Regions from separate parts of the Geobacillus sp. YF-1 genome, predicted to be linked through region 1. Evidence: riboswitches for the same ligand, from Rfam matches in the RefSeq annotation. Region 1 holds a riboswitch; each other region holds the start of a gene.

The links. A riboswitch is a leader RNA that binds a small molecule or an ion and turns the genes downstream of it on or off. The one in region 1 is predicted to bind S-adenosylmethionine.
Region 2: another riboswitch for S-adenosylmethionine. It lies ahead of ACTVIM_RS06685 (hypothetical protein); the one in region 1 lies ahead of ACTVIM_RS04415 (methionine biosynthesis PLP-dependent protein).
Region 3: another riboswitch for S-adenosylmethionine. It lies ahead of ACTVIM_RS03610 (bifunctional homocysteine S-methyltransferase/methylenetetrahydrofolate reductase); the one in region 1 lies ahead of ACTVIM_RS04415 (methionine biosynthesis PLP-dependent protein).

What each region holds. Positions count from the first base shown of each region.
Region 1 covers NZ_CP199850.1:860,854-868,233, forward strand. The annotation lists gene ACTVIM_RS04385 (hypothetical protein) at 1-45, shown strand, start outside; gene ACTVIM_RS04390 (YjcZ family sporulation protein) at 123-254, shown strand; gene ACTVIM_RS04395 (stage VI sporulation protein F) at 376-633, shown strand; gene ACTVIM_RS04400 (GNAT family N-acetyltransferase) at 674-1,108, opposite strand; gene ACTVIM_RS04405 (YjcG family protein) at 1,112-1,633, opposite strand; gene ACTVIM_RS04410 (alpha/beta hydrolase) at 1,671-2,399, opposite strand; SAM riboswitch class I at 2,585-2,695, shown strand; gene ACTVIM_RS04415 (methionine biosynthesis PLP-dependent protein) at 2,897-4,000, shown strand; gene metC (cystathionine beta-lyase) at 4,004-5,182, shown strand; gene ACTVIM_RS04425 (hypothetical protein) at 5,244-5,513, opposite strand; tRNA gene ACTVIM_RS04430 (tRNA-Val) at 6,031-6,103, shown strand; partial or broken gene ACTVIM_RS04435 (ISL3 family transposase) at 6,389-6,547, shown strand; partial or broken gene ACTVIM_RS04440 (IS701 family transposase) at 6,620-7,167, shown strand; gene ACTVIM_RS04445 (hypothetical protein) at 7,220-7,380, opposite strand, start outside.
Region 2 covers NZ_CP199850.1:1,320,652-1,328,031, forward strand. The annotation lists gene opp4B (oligopeptide ABC transporter permease) at 1-689, shown strand, start outside; gene ACTVIM_RS06675 (ABC transporter permease) at 711-1,619, shown strand; gene opp4A (oligopeptide ABC transporter substrate-binding protein) at 1,632-3,416, shown strand; SAM riboswitch class I at 3,467-3,571, shown strand; gene ACTVIM_RS06685 (hypothetical protein) at 3,621-3,977, shown strand; gene ACTVIM_RS06690 (VOC family protein) at 4,004-4,396, shown strand; gene ACTVIM_RS06695 (PaaI family thioesterase) at 4,571-5,053, shown strand; gene ACTVIM_RS06700 (PaaI family thioesterase) at 5,442-5,858, opposite strand; gene hutG (formimidoylglutamase) at 6,002-7,000, shown strand; gene ACTVIM_RS06710 (helix-turn-helix domain-containing protein) at 7,087-7,380, shown strand, end outside.
Region 3 covers NZ_CP199850.1:715,566-722,945, reverse strand. The annotation lists partial or broken gene ACTVIM_RS03640 (ATP-binding cassette domain-containing protein) at 1-190, opposite strand, end outside; gene ACTVIM_RS03635 (stage II sporulation protein M) at 332-844, opposite strand; gene ACTVIM_RS03630 (hypothetical protein) at 858-1,193, opposite strand; gene ACTVIM_RS03625 (hypothetical protein) at 1,181-2,476, opposite strand; gene ACTVIM_RS03620 (uberolysin/carnocyclin family circular bacteriocin) at 2,571-2,735, opposite strand; gene ACTVIM_RS03615 (hypothetical protein) at 2,791-2,967, opposite strand; SAM riboswitch class I at 3,786-3,887, shown strand; gene ACTVIM_RS03610 (bifunctional homocysteine S-methyltransferase/methylenetetrahydrofolate reductase) at 3,960-5,810, shown strand; gene metH (methionine synthase) at 5,803-7,380, shown strand, end outside.

The DNA.
Region 1 (7,380 bases):
AAGAAGGAGCGGGAATTTGCCGAGCTGTTCCGCCGATTTGGCTGACAAAATGGCGGTTGCGCCCATACGCTGGCGCGCGCTCATGAATACGATACAGTAAACGGAGAAGGAGGTGCATCCGAATGGGCTTCTGCGGTTACGGCTTTCCGTATTACGGCTACGGCTATGGCGGTTTTGGCTATGGCGGTGGCTTTGTGTTGATTGTTGTGTTGTTCATCTTGCTGATCATTGTCGGCGCTGCATTTGTCGCTTAACAGACGCGCGCAGTCGATACGGGCCGTTTCGGCGCCACGGAGCGGCTCGTATTTTCTTTCGGTCACGTGCACGCCGAAGGAGCGTTGTCATACGATATAGCAGGAAGAAGGGGGAGGAACTATGGATCAGCAGTTTTTCAAAAACATCGAAAAGAAAACAGGCGTCAACATGAAAGAGATTTTTGAGCTCGCCAACTCGCTGCAAAACGCCAACTTCAGCGATGAAAAAACGGTTCGTCAAGTCGTGAAACGGGTGGCGCAAATCGCCAATCGGAAAGTGCCAAAGGAACTTGAAGATCAAATTGTGAAAACGATCGTCCATAACGGCAAGCAAATCGATTTGAATACGATTGCCAATATGTTGAATAACAAAAAATAAGCGAAAGGGAGCTCTGCGCGTGCAAGCTCCCTTTCGTTCGCTATTCGAGCGGCTTGACCATGGCGACGTGCGGAATGCCGGCATCTAGAAATACATCGGACACGGTTGTATAGCCGAGCTTTTGGTAAAACGGTTCCGCGTGCGTCTGGGCGTTTAGCTTCACTTTTTTCGCCCCTTTTGATGTCGCCAGCTGCTCGATGGCTTCCATGACCATGCGGCCAGCTCCCCGCCCTCGGTAGGAAGGCAAGACGCAAATGCGTTCGATTTTGCCGACCCCTTCGTCGATGAAACGAAGACGTCCGGCACCGACCGGGATGTCACCATCATATAAAACGAGATGAAAGGCGTCATCTTCAAACTGATCGATTTCTTCTTCCTCCGGCACGTGCTGTTCCTCGATGAAGACAAGGCGGCGGACGCGCAACGCGTCTTCATAAAGGGGCCGGTCTTTGCTCGTTCCAATGGCGATGTTCATCGGCTACACCGTTTCCTTTCCTCCGACGATAAACGTCTCGTAGACGGTCCACGACCCGTTGTCCAGCTGATAAAGGAGATGGAAGCGATCGACCGTTTCCTCAAAATGGACGTCTTGCAGCTTCAGCTGGCTGTATACATCCGCATATTCGCCACTCGGCAAGTCCCGGCCGATCGTAATGTGCGGCACGAACACAAACTCCGGCTGCCCGGAAAACAAGCCGCTGTGCAGCTGCTCATGAAGGCGTTCAAGCACGTCGTTTGGCTCCACTTTCAAATAAATGACGTTGCTGGTCGGGTAAAACGAGCTGAATTTCGTCACTTTGATCGGAATTGGAGGCGTTTTCGCTGCGATGCGATGCAGCTCCTTTGCCATCGCCTTCAACTTCTCCTCGTCCGCCTCAAACGGATATTTCAATGTAATGTGCGGCGGGATGAGGGCGTAATGGCTGTCATACCGCTTCCGGTAGGAGTTGGCGAAATCTTGGATTCGTTTGGACGGAAAGATGACAATGCCGTATTTCATTTCAATTCCCCTCCTTGAGATGGTTATCGTTGGACGGCTACAGCGTCAAAATCGTCGATAGCGCCCGAGGCACATCGGGCTGCCAATGCGTCCACGCATGGCCGCCGGCAAACTCATGGTACGTATAGGCAAACCCTTTTTCGACCAACAAATCTCGCGCCTTTCGATTCGGGGTCACAAAGTCGCGCACTTGTCCGTCTGTCGTTTTTACAGCCGTTTCTTCCGAGCCGACGGAATGGTAAATGGCGAGCAGCGACGGATCGCGGAATGAGCGAATGAGCGCCAAGAGCGAATCATCGATGTAGGGGGACTGCATGGCGATTTTTCCGAATGTATGCGGATACAACAGTCCGGCGGTCAACGATACGGTCCCGCCGAGCGAATCACCGATGAGCGCCCGGCCTTTGCCCATTTGATACGTCGGCAGTTCGCGGTCCAAAAACGGCACGAGTTCATGGGCTAGAAAGCGGAGATACGCTCCGTGCTTCGTTCCCGATGGATGATACTTTTCATAGCGGTCGTTTACATTCCGATACGGAATACCGACGACGATCGTGCGGTCAATCGTGCCGTTGGCCATTAACGTTTCGACAGCCGTTTTCATTTTTCCGTACATAAAGTAATCTTTGCCATCTTGAGCGATTAATAAAGAATATTTGTAAAGCGGGGAAAAATTGCTTGGCAAATAGACGAGCAGTTCGATTTTCTCCTGAAGCTCCCCGCTATATAGCGCGTAATCGCGCATCGTTCCTGCTGTCATGACCATCCTCCAGTGAAAGCGCAAGTTCATCTGTTATTGTAACATATTTGTACAAAAAATGTTAATCAAGGGCTCGAATTTTTTGTGAATTTGCCGAGTGATGCGCAGCGAAAAAAAGACTTGCAAAAACCGCTGGAATGCGTTACATTTCTTAATAAATAAAATTGCAACAAAATTGAATACCCATCCTGTTCTTATCGAGAGAAGCGGAGGGAACTGGCCCAATGAAGCTTCAGCAACCAGCCGCCCGGCGGCCAGGTGCTAAATCCAGCGAATTGAGCATTCAATTCGGCAGATAAGAAGAAGCATGACCATGTGTATGGAAAAGTCTTCTTCTTGGAAGACTTTTTTTATTTTCCTTTGTTTCGGCGGCCGTTTTGCCGACCTGTGAGTCGGGGCGGCAGCGAAGCGCTCGGCTGTCGAGACAAGCAGCGAAGTGTTTGGGCGCTGCGGCCGCCGGTCGTTGGGCAAGAGGAATTTTTTTACAGAAGGAGAGAGATGAGATGGAGAAACTGGAGACGTTGTTAGCGCAAATCGGAAACCGGAGCGAAACCGTGACAGGAACGGTCAACCCGCCCGTCTATTTTTCGACCGCCTACCGCCATGCCGGCATCGGGGAATCGACCGGGTTTGACTACATCCGCACCGGCAATCCAACGCGCAAAATTGTTGAGGAGGCGATCGCGAAGCTGGAAGGCGGCGATCAAGGCTATGCGTTCAGCTCCGGCATGGCCGCCATTCAGACGGTGCTCGCCTTGTTTGAGAGCGGAGATGAGTTTCTCGTATCGGCCGACCTTTACGGCGGCACGTACCGTTTGTTTGAGCGCGGCTGGCGCAAGTACGGTCTTCGGTTCCATTATGTCGATTTTACCGATCTCAATGCGGTGGAAGCGTGTATCAGCGAAAAAACGAAGGCGATTTTCTTGGAAACGCCGACAAACCCACTGATGCACGAGACCGATATTTCCGCGGTCGCCCAGCTTGCCCAACGGCACGGGCTATTGTTGATCGTGGATAACACGTTTTACACTCCGGTGCTCCAGCGCCCGATTGAACAAGGAGCCGATATCGTCCTCCACAGCGCCACGAAATATTTAGGCGGCCATAACGATGTGTTGGCCGGCTTGGTCGTCGCCAAGGGAGAAGCGCTTTGTCAACGCTTGGCCGAGTACCATAACGCCATCGGCGCCGTCTTGTCCCCGTTTGACTCTTGGCTGCTGATCCGCGGGATGAAAACGTTGGCGCTAAGGATGCGCCAGCATGAAGAAAACGCCAAGCGCATCAGCGCCTTTTTGCGCGAACATGAAGATGTGACCGACGTCTTATATCCAGGAAGAGGTGGGATGCTGTCGTTCCGGATTGCCGATGAAAAGTGGGTGAACGGATTTTTAAAAAGCTTGCGCCTTATTACGTTCGCGGAAAGCCTAGGCGGGGTTGAAAGCTTTATCACGTATCCGGCGACACAGACGCACGCGGACATTCCGGAAGACATCCGCATCCGAAACGGCGTCTGCAACCGGCTGCTCCGCTTCTCGGTCGGCATTGAGCACGCCGATGATTTAATCACCGACTTGGCGCAAGCGTTCAAAAACATGAAAGAGGTGTGAGCGATGGAACGGGAATGGTCGTTTTCGACAAAACTGCTCCATAACGAATGGAAAGTCGACCGCGCAACCGGGGCGGTGAGCGTGCCGATCCAGCACGCCTCCACGTTCCATCAGTTCGATTTCGACTCATTCGGAAAATACGACTACAGCCGCTCCGGCAACCCGACGCGCGAGGCGCTTGAGGAGACGATCGCCGCCTTAGAAGGCGGTGTGCGCGGGTTCGCGTTCGCCTCGGGCATGGCCGCCATCTCCACGGCGTTGTTGCTCCTGTCCAAAGGCGACCATGTGCTCGTAACCGAAGACGTCTACGGCGGCACGTACCGGATCGTCACCGAAGTGCTGAGCCGGTTTGGCATTGACTATACGTTCGTCGATATGACCGATCTCAAGGCGGTGGCGGAAAACATCCGGCCGAACACGAAAGTCATTTATATGGAAACGCCGTCCAACCCGCTGTTAAAAGTGACCGACATTCGCGCTGTCGTCGAGCTGGCGAAAGCGCACGGCTGTTTGACGTTTTTGGATAATACGTTCATGACCCCGGCGCTGCAGCGGCCGTTGGATCTCGGTGTCGACGTTGTCCTCCACAGCGCGACGAAGTTTTTAGCCGGCCATAGCGACGTCGTCGCCGGACTGGCGGTCGTGAAAGACGAGGAGCTTGGCAAACAGCTGTACAAATGGCAAAACGCCTTTGGCGCCGTCCTCGGCGTCCAAGACGCGTGGCTTGTGCTTCGGGGGCTAAAAACGCTTCACGTTCGCCTGAAACAGTCGTCCGCATCGGCCATGGCCATCGCCGAGTATTTGCTCCGCCATCCGAAAGTAGAAGAGGTATATTATCCGGGATTGGCGAACCATCCGGGCCATGACATTCAACGCAGCCAAGCGGCGGGGTTTGGCGCTGTGCTGTCGTTCCGCTTGGCCGATGAAGAAGCGGCCCGGACGTTCGTCCGCCACGTCCGCCTGCCGGTGTTCGCCGTCAGCCTTGGGGCGGTCGAATCGATTTTGTCGCACCCGGCGAAAATGTCGCACGCCGCCATGCCGAAGGAAGAGCGGCTGCGGCGCGGCATTACCGACGGCTTGCTGCGGCTGAGCGTCGGACTTGAGGATGTCAACGATCTGATCGCCGATGTTGAGCAGGCGCTGTCGTTTGTGAAAGAACGGCCGTCGATTTCGGCGCGCTAAAAGGCGGCGAACGAAAGCTCCGTTGTCGTGGGGGAAGTGATGAAATGGTCATCACGCAAATCTATCCCTGCGCCAGTGCCAACGCCGGCCGCGCCCGGAAGTGGTGAACATGGTCATCACACAAAGCGTGAAAAGACGGTGAACCAAAGCCCCGTCTGTCGCCGTGCCGCCGTTTTTCCGCCGGCCGATGCCGAGGGCGCTCCAATCGTTCAACGTTGTCATCGCAAAACGGAGGGGGAACCACTGCGTACAGCGCAGCGGTTGACGCCCATTCCCCCTCAGCACGAAACCGCCATGGAGCGCCTTCGCTCGGCCGTAAACAGCACACCATCCCCGCGCCTCCCGTCAAAACGGCAGCCTTCGCCGAAGAATAGCGCCGCCGCGCCACTGGGCAATACGAAACCATCCAGCGCCGTTGCCCCCGCTCTTGCTTGAACCGTTCCACCACCGATTGTTTGTTTAGGAGGCCGGAGATTTACTCGCGCAACCGCTTCTTCGGATCGTTTCTCAAGTAGAAAAAACTTGCTGCATCAGCCTCTATGTTCACGCGTTCCATCGCCGATTAAGGCAAACAGCGGGTTTTCACCAACCTTTTAGAAGGGCGGTGAAAAACCGCTGATTCCTTTCATCAATGGGAGAATGAGCGAAAAGCAGGACCGATGTAACAAGGTTTTTCTAATTGAGAAATAACATGGTAAAGCCGTATCCATGATTAAATCACCAGCCTCTTAGGGGAAGGCCGCTTTCCCTTTCTCAAACTGAACAGCGATTTTTTAAAAAAAGTTATTGACAACGTGTATGCTCGTCTATATAATTAAAAATGTGTTCGATAGCGGACAACAATATACGATTCCGTAGCTCAGCTGGGAGAGCGCCACCTTGACAGGGTGGAGGTCGCTGGTTCGAGCCCAGTCGGAATCATCAAGTGAAATCCCTTGAGCCATAAGGCTTCAAGGGATTTTTTATTTGCTGCATCGCTTCGTTATTTTTGGTGTCTTTGGTAACTTGGTGTGATTTTTGGATAAAACTTTATTGGCTCTTCACCACGAGTTGTACTTGAGATTTTAAGATCAGTATGCATATGGAAAATAGAGGGTACAAAAAATGCGAATTTTCCGGTATGGTAAAGGTGACGAAATCAAACCATGGAGGAAAATTCGCATGTACTCTCAGTTTATCGAAGAACTCATCGATTGACCAGGTGTTTTGATTCAAAAGGTGTGAAAAGAAGAACGTTGGATTTTCAAACGTTCTCTACCCGAACAATGCCCGTTATGTCCTGTCTGCTTAAAGCGCACGATCAAAATGACAGAAAAAGAGAAGCCATGGATGCATGGCTATATAAGAGTTGCAATTTTGTTTTACAGGGCATTGTTCGCTCTTCTTGTCACTGTGCCAGCTTGTCAGGTGATAAAGATGGGGCATGGAGATCGGAAATTCTTTGTCATTACGATGCTCAAGACGAACCGGACTCTCTATCCGAAAGGCATCTCCGTCCAAGCGAAGGAGTTTGCCCGCTATATCGAGCCCAACGACACCCGCCTCGTCACGGTGGGGAAGGAACGTTACCGCGTGTATCGCTACGAGGGAGCGATCCATGGCCTCGAGGATGCGGTGGTGCGGCTGGCTTGGAAGGCGGATCAACCGATGACGCCAGATCACTTGAGCACCGACCGGGAGCTAGGCGATGAAGAGATCTTGCGTTACGATGCCCTGCGCTGGACGATCGAATGCGGTTTCCGGCAGGCCAAAGACCAGCTGAAGCTTGATGGGTACTGTGTTCGCCACGTTCGGTGAAACGGTATTGGGCCGTGGTGCTGTTCGCCTGCGTATATAACAGCATCGCCGAATCTCAGCAAGATCTCTCTTCCGGCCTGGAGCTTCTTCGGTCTCGGAAAGGGCACAGCGTCGTCGAGTTCATCGATGACGCCGCAAAGCAAGAGATTCCTATTGATGTGATCAAAAAACAGCTCCATGTTGCCTAAGGGGTACCCTGTTTGTCTCTTAGGGCATGGAAATTACTGTAATGAAAAATGCTCATCTACAGTTATTCAATTTAGGAAACTCTTTTCCATTAACAAACAAATAATATTTTCGTACTGCATTTTGATAGGCATTATGATATTCCTTATCATTGAGCTTCTCTTGAATTTGAAGCAACAAATTGTACATAGCTTTATCATCTTTTACAATGTTGT
Region 2 (7,380 bases), 460 kb from region 1:
CCGGACGGATCGGGAATACAGTGTTGCTGTCGGCGGCGATTTTAATTTTGACGTACTTGATTGCCATTCCGCTCGGCATCGTGTCGGGGCGATGGACAGATACATGGGCTGATAAGCTGATCGTCGGCTACAGCTATCTCGGGTTTGCCACGCCGCTGTTCATTTTTGCTTTGATCATGCTGTTTGTTTTTGGCTTTCACCTTGGCTGGTTTCCAACCGGCGGCAGCGTGGACGTTCAGGTCGAGGAAGGGACGCTCGCTTACTATTTAAGCAAATTGAACCATCTCATGCTTCCGGCGTTGTCGGGAGCGCTGATTAACACAGTCATTACGATTCAATATTTGCGCAGCGAAATCGTCGATACGAAAGTGAAAGATTTCGTAAAAACGGCGCGGGCGAAAGGCGTGCCGGAGCGGCATATCTATTGGCGCCATATTTTGCGCAATTCGTTTTTGCCGATCGCGGCGTTTTTAGGGTATGAAATCACCGGACTTATCGGCGGTTCCGTGTTTCTGGAGTCGATCTACAGCTACCCGGGGCTTGGCCAGCTGTTTTTGCAGTCGATTATGCAGCGGGATTACAGCGTCGTGACGGCGCTCGTCATGATTTCCGGCCTGGCGACGCTCGTGGGCACGCTGTTGTCGGACATCATTTTGAGTGCGGTCGACCCGCGCATCCGGATTGAGTAGGAAAGGAGGAAGACGGCTGACATGAAAGCGGAAATCAGCGACCCAACGCCGGCTGGAGCGAACATCGAGAAAAGCCCTTCCGCCTTTTCGATCATGTGGCGGGAGGTAGTTCGGGATCGGCTCGCGCTTGGCTCGCTCATCATTTTAGGAATCCTTTTGGCGATCGTCTATGGCGTGTCACTCTTTTTGGATCAAGAGGAAATCGTGAAAGTCGATTTTCTTTCCATCTATTCTCCGCCGTCAGCGGAACACTGGCTTGGCACAGACTACGGGGGGCGCGACGTGTTTGGCCAGCTCATCATCGGCGCCCGCAACTCGTTTACGATCGGGCTGGCCATTACGCTTATTACCGGCCTCATCGGGCTGGCGATCGGGCTGATTGCTGGGTATTTTGGCGGCTGGATTGACAATGTCATTATGCGCATCATCGATTTCATTCTCGTTCTGCCGTTTTTGATGCTCGTTATTGTTTTTGTCGCCATTGTGCCTAAATATAATGTATTGACGTTCATTTTGATCATGAGCGCGTTTTTGTGGACGGGCAAAGCTCGGCTGATCCGCGCCAAAACGCTGGCCGAGCGCGAGCTGGATTATGTCAGCGCGTCAAAAACGCTCGGCACGCCGGATTGGAAAATCATTATTTTTCAAATTTTGCCTAACCTCAGTTCGATCATTATCGTCAATTTGACGTTAAATTTGGCGGGCAACATCGGCATCGAGTCTGGGCTCACGTATCTTGGCTTCGGGCTGCCGGAGAGCACGCCGAGCTTGGGCACGCTCGTCAGTTACGCGACCAATCCGGATGTGCTGCAAAACAAATGGTGGGTTTGGTTGCCTGCATCATTGCTTATTTTAGTGATGATGCTGTGCATAAATTTCATCGGCCAAGCGTTGAAACGTGCGGCTGATGCAAGACAACGATTAGGATAAGGGGGAGAAAATGTGAAGCAAAGATGGTTGGCGGCTCTCGCCGCGCTCTTGCTCGTGCTCGCCGGGTGCACGGGCAAATCCGACACAACGAGCGGAAAGGGCAACAACAACGAAAAACCGGCAGCTCAGAAGGAAGACATCAGCAAATTCCCGATGACGGTGAAAAACGACGGGAAAATCATTGACGGCGGCGTGCTGAAATACGGCCTTGTGTCCGACACGCCGTTTGAAGGGACGCTCAGCTATGCGTTCTACACGGGAACGCCCGACGCGGAGATTTTGCAATTTTTTGACGAGTCGCTTTTCCGAACGAACAGCGACTATGAGATTACGAATGACGGCGCTGCCACATACGAGTTGTCGAAAGACAAAAAGACGATGACGATCCGCATCAAAGACAACGTCAACTGGCATGACGGCCAGCCGGTGACCGCCGAAGACTTGGAGTACGCCTATTTGGTCATTGGCAGTAAAGATTACACGGGCGTCCGCTATGGCGATGCGCTCATCCAAGGCATCGTCGGGATGGAAGAATATCATAGCGGCAAAGCGAATAAAATTTCCGGCATTAAAGTCATCGACAAAAAGACGTTGACGATTACATGGAAACAGGCCAATCCGTCGGTGTTGACCGGCATTTGGGCGTATCCGCTGCCGAAGCATTACTTGAAAGACATTCCGATCAAAGACTTGGCGAAATCGGATAAAATCCGGAAAAACCCGATCGGCTTCGGACCGTTCAAAGTGAAGAAAATCGTTCCGGGCGAGTCGGTCGAGTTTGTCCGCAATGATGACTACTGGGCCGGCAAACCGAACTTGGAAGGCGTCATTTTGAAAGTCGTCAGCCCGCAAGTCGTCCTGCAAGCGCTGAAAAAAGGCGAAATTGACGTCGCCGAGTTCCCGACCGACCAATATTTGAACGCGAAAGGGACGAAAAACATTCAGTTTATCGGCAGAGTGGACCTAGCGTACAACTATATCGGCTTTAAACTCGGCCACTGGGATGCGAAAAAGCAGGAAAACGTCATGGACAATCCGAAATTCCAAAACAAAAAACTGCGCCAAGCGATGGCGTACGCCATCAACAACCAAGAGGTGGCCGACCGCCTGTATCATGGTTTGCGCTTCCCGGCGAACACGCTCATTCCGCCGTCGTTCCCGGGCTATCATGACAGTTCGATCAAAGGGTATACGTACAATCCGGAAAAAGCGAAGCAATTGTTGGATGAAGCGGGGTATAAAGATGTGGATGGCGATGGCCTCCGCGAAGACCCGAACGGCAAAAAATTCAAGATCAACTTCTTGGCGATGAGCGGCGGGGACATCGCTGAACCGTTGGCTAAATTTTATATGCAATGCTGGAAAGATGTCGGCCTCGATGTTCAGCTGGTGGACGGACGCTTGGCGGAGTTCAACTCCTTCTATGATATGGTCGAAAAAGACGATCCGAAAGTGGACGTTTACGCAGCCGCGTGGGGGACGGGCACGGACGTCGATCCATACGGATTGTATGGACGGAACGTCATGTTCAACTACTCGCGCTGGGTGAATGAGAAAAACGATGAACTGTTGGAAAAAGGCCATTCTGAACAGGCGTTTGACAAAGAATATCGCCGGAAAATTTACAGTGAATGGCAAAAATTGATGAACGAAGAAGTTCCGGTCATTCCGACGTTGTATCGTTCGGCCATTTATGCCGTCAACAACCGCGTCGCCAACTTCACGGTCGATCCGGGATCGAAACTGACGTGGAAAGATGTCGGCGTCACGTCCGAGCAGCCGGAAGTCGAACAATGACGATTGCCGCCTTTGATGATGTATGATAAGATAGAAGACAAATTGCATACGTCTTATCAAGAGTGGGCGAGAGAACGGGCTTGATGACCCCACAGCAACCTGCCGCTGGCAAGGTGCTAACACCCGCAAAGCGATGTCGCTTTGGATGATAAGAACGGCCACCCCCTTTCGCGTCATTCCGAGGCGGAAGGGGGGTTTTTGATGATGGGAGGTGAGGGGGAAGCAGTGGCCGAACGACTGTCGCTCCGCGCTTGCATGGCAGCGCATTTGCCGGCGGCGACGTTTGCCGTTCACGTCATGCGCTGCGTGCGGACGGAGCTCATCCGGTTCGATCGGCAGGCGGTGGTGCATATCGACCGCGGGGACGGATATGTCCATTTGTATGGGGAAGCGCAAGGAACGATGTTTTCCATCGTGCTGACGAACGATGAGGCGGAGGAATGGAAAGCGGAAGGACCGTATGCTCTTGACCGCTATGTATGGATGGAGCTAGGAAAAAAGGACATTTTTCCACCGCGAATGACCCCGTATTTGCGGGCTGTGTTTTCCATTGAATTGTAGAACATGAGAGAAAGGAAGAACAGCGAATGGCAGTCAAAAAATTTGAACACGTCGGCATCCAAGTGAAAGATATCGAAACATCGAAAGCATTTTATCAAAACGTCGTCGGCCTCGAGCTGCTCAGCGAGATGATTCATACGAACGGGACGATGAAACTGGCGTTTTTGGGGCTTGACGGGCAAGTCATCGTCGAACTCATCGAAGGATACAATCCGGATTTGCCGACGGAAGGAAAAGTGCATCACGTCGCATTTACGGTCGAAGGCATTGAGCAAGAGAAAGAGCGGCTCGTGTCGCTTGGCGTTCCACTCGTTTGGGAGGACATTACCGAGCTTCCGAACGGGGCGAAATATTTGTTTTTCCTCGGCCCGGACGGGGAATGGATCGAATTTTACGAGCCGGAGCGATCTGCACAATAAACACGGGCGGTCCGCTGTTTGGACCGCCTATGCATTTGCCGTCTGGCCGTTAGGGCCTCGTGCCGCGCATTCTCTCGCCAGTCTTGTCCATCACTAAGCAGCCATCTTCCTAAATAAGAGTCGTCGTTCTCTCTATTCAATGGTATACTAGAAAAAGAGAGGGGGAGATGTGTAGTGGAAGAAACGATCGTTCACGCCATTCAAGACGACTATCCGGATGAATTCGCTTGGTGCTATGGCTGCGGCCGTTTGAATGAGACGGGCCACCATTTCCGCACCGGATGGCAAGGGGACAAGACGGTGACCGTATACACGCCGCGCCCCGAACATACAGCCATCCCTGGATTTGTGTACGGCGGATTGATCGCCTCGCTCATCGACTGCCACGGCACCGGTTCAGCGGCGCTGGCGTTGCACCGGAAAAACGGCCATGAGCCGGGCAGCGGGGAGACGCCGCCGCGCTTTGTCACCGCTTCGCTGCACGTCGATTTTCTCAAACCGACGCCGCACGGGGTGCCGCTTGTGGCCATCGGCACGGTGACGGAAATTCATCCGAAAAAATGGCAAGTTGACACCGAAGTGTTCGCGAACGGTGAATTATGCGCCCGCGGGCAAGTCGTCGCCGTTGTGATGCCGAAAACGTTTGTCCGCCCTTAACAAACAGCAAAAAGCGCCGAAAAGCCGCTGTTTTTGGCAGCGCTTTCTTCGGCGCTTTGCCGCCGAGGGCGGTTAGGAACTGAGCGCCCCCTGCAGTTCGGCTCGCGCTGGCGGGCAAAGCCCATCATCATTCCCCCTGCCCGTTGTGAAGGGCCAAGGCGGCCGGAGCCGTTGTCCGAAATGCCGCTTTCTTTCCAGTAGGTTTTGAGGGGCGGTGATTTAAGGAGACAGGCCGCTTACCGGCCTCGCCTCTCAAATAGAAAAGCCCTGTCGCATCAGGAGCGTCTTTCACACGCTCCCCCATTGTTCAAAAGAAACAACCGTTTTTCACCAGCCTGTTTGGCTTTCTTTCGGAATCCTGTCCATGACCCGCTCGCACGAATGACCTTCATCGTTTTTCCATGATGAGCACGGATGACGTGGCGCTCGCCACCTCTTTGCCGTTTTGCCGCACGGTGGCGGTCACATAAACGACCGTTCGCCCGGGTTTTTCCACTAGCGCCTCGATTTCCGCTTCCCCGGCTTCCAGCGGACGATGAAACGTCGTGTGCAAGTTGATCGAAGCGTGCATTTGGTCATCGCGAAGCAAGGTCGTCACCGCATACGCCATCACGATATCGGCCGCCGCGCCGACAAACCCGCCCATAATGACGCCGTTTCCATTGAGCAGCGATTCGCTTACCTTCCATACTCCTTTCGCATAGCCGTCCCGGGCTTCTGTCAAGCGAACGCCGAGCGTTGTATCGCACGGCGGCGGCGCGCTTTGGCCGGCGATGACGTCATGCAAGTTGACGGTTGATTTCATGCTGTGTCCCCCTTTCTGTTGTCGATCTGTATTCTTTTATTCGCGGGAAAGAGGCGATTTCCTCTTTCTGCCCCTGCAAGAAGGAGAACGGCAAAGCGGCAGCGAAAGAAACAGGTAGCTGATCGTCGAAAGGAGATGGTTCGATGTATCAACAACCCGAGCAAAGCCGCTGGACGGGGAGGGTGGACAGTGTGAGCGATGAACGGGCGTTTCGCCTCCATCAGCGCATCCGCCTGTTGGATTTATCGCAGCCGTTGGCGCCGATGGAACGAGCAGCGGCTCTCATCGGCTTTGCCTGCGACGAGGGCGTGCGCCGCAACCAAGGCCGTCAAGGGGCGAAAGAGGCGCCGGCCGCTGTGAAAGCGGCGTTGGCGCGGCTGCCATGGCATCTTCCGCAAGGCGCGTCCATCTTTGATGCGGGCGATGTCGTTTGCGTGGACGGACAGCTCGAACAAAGCCAAGCCGAACTCGGCAAAGCCGTCGCCCGCCTGCTGCGAAGCGGCGCGGTGCCGGTGGTGATCGGCGGCGGCCATGAGACGGCGTATGGCCATTATTTGGGCGTCCGTGAAGCGCTTGGGCCGAACGCCCGCCTTGGCATCATCAACATTGACGCTCATTTCGATTTGCGGCCGTATGATAACGGGCCGACATCCGGGACGATGTTTCGGCAAATTTTGGATGAGGACAAACAGGTGGGGTATTGCTGCTTAGGCATTCAGAAGCTCGGCAACACGGCGGCGCTGTTTGCGGATGCACAGCGGTACGGATGCGAGTACATGCTGGAAGAACAGCTGACTGCGGGGCCGATGGAGGCAGCGTATGAACAGATCGAACGATTTGCCTCAACGTATGACGGCGTGATGTTGACCATTTGCATGGATGCGATCAGCGCTGCCGCCGCGCCGGGGGTGAGCGCGCCGTCGCCGTTTGGACTCGCGCCATCGCTGGTGCGCGCGCTCATCCGCCGCATCGTTTCTCATCCGAACACGATCAGCGTCGATCTTTGCGAAGTCAACCCGCTCGTGGATGAAGGCGGAAAAACCGTGGCGCTCGCCGCTGCTTTTTGCTTCGAAATCCTTCTTCATCTCCAATGTTGGCAAGGAGACCCCTCACTTAGGAGCAGGCACCATGGGGGCAGTTGACTTTCGACGTTTGCAAAGCAGCGCCGAGCACATTCGCTGAACATGTTGCCTGAACCATTTCATCAAGCAGCTAAGGCGGTGAGAGGATGAAATTGGTCATTGCCGAACGGGACGACAAGGAACGAGAAGCGATCCGCTGGCTCGTGTCCGCGTATTCCTTGCCGATTGAGCAAGTATATACGGCGGCTACGGTCGAGGAGATGATGGCGCTTCTTGAGCGGGAGGCGCCGGAGCTGTTGTACGTCGAATTGGATATGATTCCGTATGAACAGTGGGGGAAAGCGGCATCTTGCATCCGCCTGTTTTGCCAACGGGTGATTGCCGCAACCGCGGAGGCGACATTCGCACGGGCGAAGCAAGCCATCGACTGGCAATGCGTC
Region 3 (7,380 bases), 150 kb from region 1:
CGGTCTCCGAAGTCACATAAGACAAATGGGCGCGCATGTCGGAAAGCTGAATGGGACGGCCTTTATAAAAAGCTTCATAGTGCAGCTCGCCTTTAGTGAGCAATCCCGAAATAATATGCAAAAGCGTCGTTTTCCCCACTCCGTTTGGGCCTGTGAGGAGCACCTTCTCTCCCGGGAAAATGGAAAATGAAAATTGCTGAAAAATCGTTGTTCCCCCATCATAGCGATACGTCAAGTTTTGTAGCGAAAACAACGGATCCATCCTTTGTTCTCTCCCTTATTTTCTCTATTCTTTTTCCACTATGATTCAATCGCTTTGCATTTACACCTCTCACCCATGAGACACCGTTGCCTCCAAGCCGGCGGAGAGAATGAGCAGCACAACCGCCACCAAAAACAAAAAGAGGATATCGCGTATATAGAGCGGTTCCGTTTTTTCCCCCCTCGCTCTTTGCTTCACAATGTGAAGAAATCGCCATGTTTCATATCCTAATGTACAAAACAAAAGATGTCCCATTATTTCCGGAACGGCATGGGGGAAAACTCCTGTCATCAACGGATGCCAACCATAGCCTTTGGCGACTCCTTTCACGATCACTCCGAGCATCGCAGCATGATAACCAAGATAAAGAGTATTAGCCATTCCTAACGTCAGCCATCCGCCGACCATCAAAATGACCCCAACCATCAAGTTGTGCCCGAAAGTAGCCCAAAACGCCATGGAAGTCGGATGAATGACAAGTTTTTGCGAAAAAATCCCTGCCCCCAATGCAAAGCAGACAACATACACCCCTAGTGACAATAAGAAATACGGGAAATGAGTGTGAATGGCTCGCTTGATCATCATCAATGCCCCCTCACATGCGCCGCGCATATCGAGAACTGTGCCACAATACAAGGTAAAGCATCACGACAAACAAACCGCTGTACCACGCCCAACTCCAACCTTTCAAGAGCATAAAAAAGGCCGAAACGAGCGATGAAAAGGTGGTGATGTAAATTAACAAGCGATGAAACGAATGATTTCCAGCTGCAATCAACATATACCCTGCATAATCACGCGGAGATGTCAATGCCGCTTGTTCACCGCTGGCTAAAACAAGGCAGAACACTTCATAATCGGTGCGCAAAATCCGTTTCACAACAAACGGATAGGCGGGCAGCATCAGTATCGCTCCGATTACCGCCCACACCCCTCGCTGCACTCCCGATAATCCGATATATTCGATAAACAGCCATCCGCTGCGATCAGGCATGGGTAACTCCCTAATCGCTCAAGCAGCGTCCATTTCGCTTCAATTAACGATCCAAGGGGAGGCGGAGAAAGAAGCCGAAAAACAAGGAGACGCTCCATTTCGCTTTCAAACTGAAAAATGTCTGGAAAGGCATCGGTCATGGCTCGCAACGTCCCTGTCATGACCAAGTATACTTCGAACAGAAACAAAAACAAAAGGATCGCTCCGTTGTGAACGGCCGCCAACAGCGGCAAATTCGCTCCAGCAACCAAGAACAATTCCCCTGGCAGAAACAGCGTCCAAGGCGGCTTGGCCAACTCCTTTGCTTTGCGCATGAACAGACAAAGATCCTTATATAAAATCGCATTGTTCGTGCCGCGAACCACTAATACCTCAATGGCACGCAGCTGCCATGAATACAGCTTATCCATCGCCTTGCTGGAATGAGAGGCGCGAAGGAAAGGAAAACAAAGCAGTGCCAACAGTACAAACCCAGCTCCAACAAGTGATAAAGCAGTGCTTGAAAAGGACCATCCTTCCCCTAAGTGGGCCATGCGTTGATAAAATTGCTGTTGCCAGTGAGCAACGTAATCATCCATATGCGCAAGATAAGAAAGCGACAACCCATACATCCGAACCGCTTGGCGGGACAATTGCAACAGCGGCATTATCGCCGCAAGCACAGCATACCCGATCGCCAATGAGGCCATGCGAAAGAACAAAGCTGAACATACACGAGCCGCTCTAGTTGTTGAACCGCGCATCATATGCGATATGACATACAGAAGCAGCACCATCGCTTGCCCAAGCCATACCCACACCGCTCCTCTCACCCCAAACTTGGCGATCAAGCCGACAGAGGGAGGGAGAAACAACGGCGATAGACGCAGCAAAGACACCGCATAGTGAAGGCCTAGCAACCGCCTCCATACGTGATCATCCCGCACACTAGACAACCGCAAATAGTCAAAATGGTAGCGGCGCTCCAACGCCTCTTTTGACTCCAGCGAAACCCCGATTAAAGGACCGACCGATAAAAAGAAAAGAATCAACATCGTCACAACAGGACGAAACATCATTGTCGATCGAAAACAGATCACTGCAACGAGCGCCGACGAAATGAGCCATTTCGTCGCTTCCAACAACAACAGTGTCGTCCGCGGGGAAAACGGTGATTTTCGCTGTAAAGGGGCGATACTGCTTCGCTGTTTTTGGAGATACCATAGCCATACGAGTCTCACGGCTCTTCCCCCTTTCATCTCATAGGAACGGCAGGGGCCTTTCTCCTCCTGCCGGTTTCCATGTTACCATGCAATTGCCGCTTTTTTTCCCCGCTCAGCCACGATTTTTTTTCACCGTTGCTACAAACGCTGACCAACCAATTTCCAAAATGGCATCGACTCCGCCTGACAAAATCGCAGTAATTCCAAGAATCATCGAAACGAGCGTGGAGCCGGTCAGCACGATCGAAACAACAGTTGTAGCAACTGCTTGCGACACGCCGAGCGTTCCGGCAATAAGCGTGAACTACTCGGATTTCAAATCCGATCGGACTTTATTTTATTTTCCGCAATAAACGCGAATAAACGATCCCATAAACAAGAACGGCCGCAATCAATGCGATTTTTCCCCACATTGGCGTCTTAGCCGCTTTTAAGCCAAAGGCAAGGACAATAAACAACACAAACGGCAGGCTAATGAGAATAAAATACGGCCACGACCATCGTTTCATTTCTTTCACTCCTGTCTGTGACGCCATTTCTATTAAATTCCTTGTTACCATCATCCATTTTTTTATTGTACACTTTGACTCTTAAAAAAAAGAGAAATGGGTTGACGTTTTTCGTCTTTTTTTAACATATTTCGACATTTTTTTGTGCTATCGAAACAAAAGGCTCTTCACTAAAAGTTGTACTTGATTTTTTTCATGACACATCTTAACTTAATGCATCCACGAAAGAACAGAAGCCAATCATTTTTTGCCTACACCTGTTCAGAGAAGTGCACGTTGTGGTGATGAACCAAGCAAAAAAGCAATTGGTAAGAAATTGGTGTCAGCGCAAGGAGATGTTCAATAGCCAAAACACAATAGAGTGTGTGACAACGGTTTTTCACCAGCCTCAATCGAAAAACAGCGCATGGCTTCGTTGAACATCGGCCACTGGAGAATGTCTTTCCCTGCTGAACGTTCGATTGGCAAGCAAAGAGAAAACATCGATTGCCCGCATGGCGGCAGGTGTTTGTAGCGCTATTTCCGATTTTTACAATCATACTATAGATGAGCAAATTCGCTAACACAAATTGACAACTAAACAAAAAAGGAGACATAACAAAAAACAGCTCCATGTCGCCTAAGGGGTGCCCTGTTTGTCTCTTAGGGTATGGAAATTACTGAAAAATACTCATCTACAGAATCATACAAGAGTTCCTTCTCCCTTGATCGGGCAAATCTTTGGCAAATTTCTTGCTTCACTGTATTGAATAATTTCAAAAAATACATTAAATTATATAGTAATCACCCAAACGGGACGATACAATTGGATACGAATTTTCTTATCAAGAGAGGGGGAGGGACTGGCCCAGTGAACCCTCAGCAACCTGGCCGCGGCCAAGGTGCTAAATCCAGACAGGCAGCAGCCTGGAAGATAAGAAGAAGCGAACGGAAAGTCTTCTTCTTATGGAAGACTTTTTTCTTTTACTTGCCAAGAAACGGGGGAATGGAACATGGGATTGCTTGATGAGCTGAAACAACGCGTGCTGATCGCCGACGGGGCGATGGGGACGCTTCTCTATTCGCATGGGGTTGACCGTTGTTTTGAAGAATTGAATCTATCGAAACCGGAAGACATCGTCCATATTCACGAAGCCTATATCGCCGCGGGCGCCGACGTCATCCAGACGAATACCTACGGCGCCAACTATGTGAAACTCGCCCGCTACGGCTTGCAAGATGAGGTGCCGGCCATCAACCGGGCGGCGGTGCGGCTCGCCAAACAAGCCGCCAACGGTCGGGCGTACGTGCTCGGGACCATCGGCGGACTGCGCACGTTAAACAAAAGCGCCGTGCCGCTTGATGAAGTGAAGCGGACGTTCCGCGAGCAACTGTTTGTCTTGCTCGCCGAGGGGGTCGATGGCGTGCTGCTCGAGACGTATTACGATTTAGAAGAGTTGGAGACGGTGCTCGCCATCGCCCGCAAAGAGACGGACTTGCCGGTCATCGCCCATGTGTCGCTCCATGAAGTGGGCGTCTTGCAAGACGGCACGCCGCTCGCTGACGCCCTCGCCCGCTTAGAAGCGCTTGGCGCCGATGTCGTCGGGCTCAACTGCCGGCTCGGGCCGTACTATATGCTTCAATCGCTCGAGGAAGTGCCGCTGCCAACGCACGCCTTTTTATCGGCGTACCCGAACGCGAGCCTCCCCGACTATCGCGACGGCCGGCTCGTCTATGAGACGAATGCCGAATACTTCGAGGAAACGGCGAAAGCGTTTCGCGACCAAGGGGTGCGGCTGCTCGGCGGATGCTGCGGCACGACGCCGAACCATATTGAAGCGATGGCGCGGGCGCTGCAAGACCGGACGCCGGCAACGGAAAAAACGGTCAAACGGCGCGCCGTGTCGGTGTCGGTCCAATCCGACGCCCCATCGGCAGCGACGCCGCTTCCCGAACTTGTCCGCGCCCGCCGCTCGGTGATCGTCGAGCTCGATCCCCCGAAAAAATTGGGCATTGACAAATTTCTCGCCGGGGCGAAAGCGCTCCATGACGCCGGCATTGACGCGCTGACGCTGGCTGACAACTCGCTCGCCACACCGCGCATCAGCAACGCCGCCGTCGCGACCATCATCAAAGAGCGGCTCGGCGTCCGCCCGCTCGTGCATATTACGTGCCGCGACCGCAACTTGATCGGTCTGCAGTCGCACTTGATGGGCCTGCATACGCTCGGCATCACCGACGTGCTCGCCATTACCGGCGACCCGTCAAAAATCGGCGACTTCCCGGGAGCGACATCGGTGTACGATTTATCGTCGTTTGATTTAATCCGCTTGATCCGCCAGTTTAATGAAGGATTGTCGTATTCGGGCAAACCGCTCGGACAAAAAACGAACTTCTCGATCGGCGCAGCGTTCAATCCGAACGTCCGTCACTTGGATAAGGCCGTCGAACGGATGGAGAAAAAAATTCAATGCGGCGCCCACTATTTCTTGACCCAGCCGATTTATTCGGAAGAGAAAATCGTGGCCGTGTACGAAGCGACGAAACATTTGGACGCGCCGATTTACATCGGCATTATGCCGCTTGTGAGCGCGCGCAACGCCGAGTTTTTGCATCATGAGGTGCCGGGCATTACGCTGTCCGACGACATTCGCGCCCGCATGGCCGCCTGCGGCGACGACCCGGTGCGGGCGGCGCGCGAAGGAATCGCCATCGCCAAAGCGCTCATTGATGCGGCGTTCGACTTGTTTCACGGCATTTATTTCATTACGCCGTTTTTGCGCTACGACATGACCGTGGAGCTCGTCCGCTACATTCACGAAAAAGAAGCGGCTGCGAAAGAAAGGAAGGTTGTTCATGGCTGACCTCATCTTCGAACAACAGCTGCAGCGAAAAATTCTTGTCATCGACGGCGCCATGGGCACCATGATCCAAAGCGCCAACTTATCAGCCGCCGACTTTGGCGGCGAGGCGTATGAAGGGTGCAACGAATACTTGACCATCACCGCTCCGCACGTCATCCGCCATATTCATGAAGCGTACTTGGAAGCCGGCGCGGACATCATCGAAACGAACACGTTCGGGGCGACGCGCATCGTCCTTGATGAATACGGGCTTGGCCATTTGGCGCTCGAGCTGAACATCGAAGCAGCAAAGCTCGCCAAACAAGCGGCCGAGTCGTTCGCAACGCCCGACTGGCCGCGCTTTGTCGCCGGTTCGATGGGGCCGACGACGAAAACTTTGTCGGTCACGGGCGGAGCGACGTTTGACGAACTCGTTGCCGCCTATGAAGAACAGGCGCGCGGACTGCTTTTGGGCGGCGTCGACCTTCTCCTTTTGGAAACGTGCCAAGATACCTTGAATGTCAAAGCGGGATTCATCGGCATTTCCAAAGCGTTTGAAGCCGTCGGCCGCCGCGTGCCGCTCATGATTTCCGGCACGATCGAACCGATGGGTACGACGCTTGCCGGGCAGGCGATCGATTCGTTTTTCATCTCGATCCGCCACATGAAGCCGATCGCCGTCGGCTTAAACTGCGCGACCGGTCCGGAGTTTATGACCGACCATTTGCGCACGCTCGCCTCGCTTGCCGACACGGCGGTCAGCTGTTACCCGAACGCCGGCCTGCCGGACGAAGAAGGGCATTACCATGAAACACCGGAGATGCTCGCGGAAAAAATTCGCCGTTTTGCCGAAAAAGGATGGATCAACATCGTCGGCGGGTGCTGCGGCACGACGCCGGACCATATCCGCGCCATCGCCGAAGCGGTGCGCCACATTCCGCCGCGGGCGATCCCGTCTTCATTTGATGTCCACGCCGTCTCCGGCATTGAAGCGCTCATCTACGATGAAACGATGCGCCCGCTTTTTGTCGGTGAGCGGACGAACGTCATCGGCTCGCGCAAATTTAAGCGCCTCATCGCCGAAGGCAAATACGAAGAAGCGGCGGAAATCGCCCGCGCCCAAGTGAAAAACGGCGCCCATGTCATCGACATTTGCCTCGCCGATCCGGACCGTGATGAGCTTTCCGACATGGAACAGTTCGTCCGCGAAGTCGTCAAAAAAGTAAAAGTGCCGCTCGTCATTGACTCGACCGACGAGCGCGTCATCGAGCGCGCCCTCACGTATTCACAAGGGAAGGCGATCATTAACTCGATCAACCTCGAAGACGGCGAAGAGCGCTTTGCCAACGTCGTGCCGCTGCTGCACCGCTACGGCGCCGCCGTTGTGGTCGGGACGATCGATGAACAAGGAATGGCGGTCACTGCTGAACGGAAGCTCGAGATCGCCTTGCGTTCGTATGACTTGCTCGTGAACCGCTACGGCGTGCCTGAGCGCGACATCATTTTCGATCCGCTCGTCTTCCCGGTCGGCACCGGCGATGAGCAATACATCGGCGCGGCGAAAGAAACGATCGAAGGGATCCGCCTCATT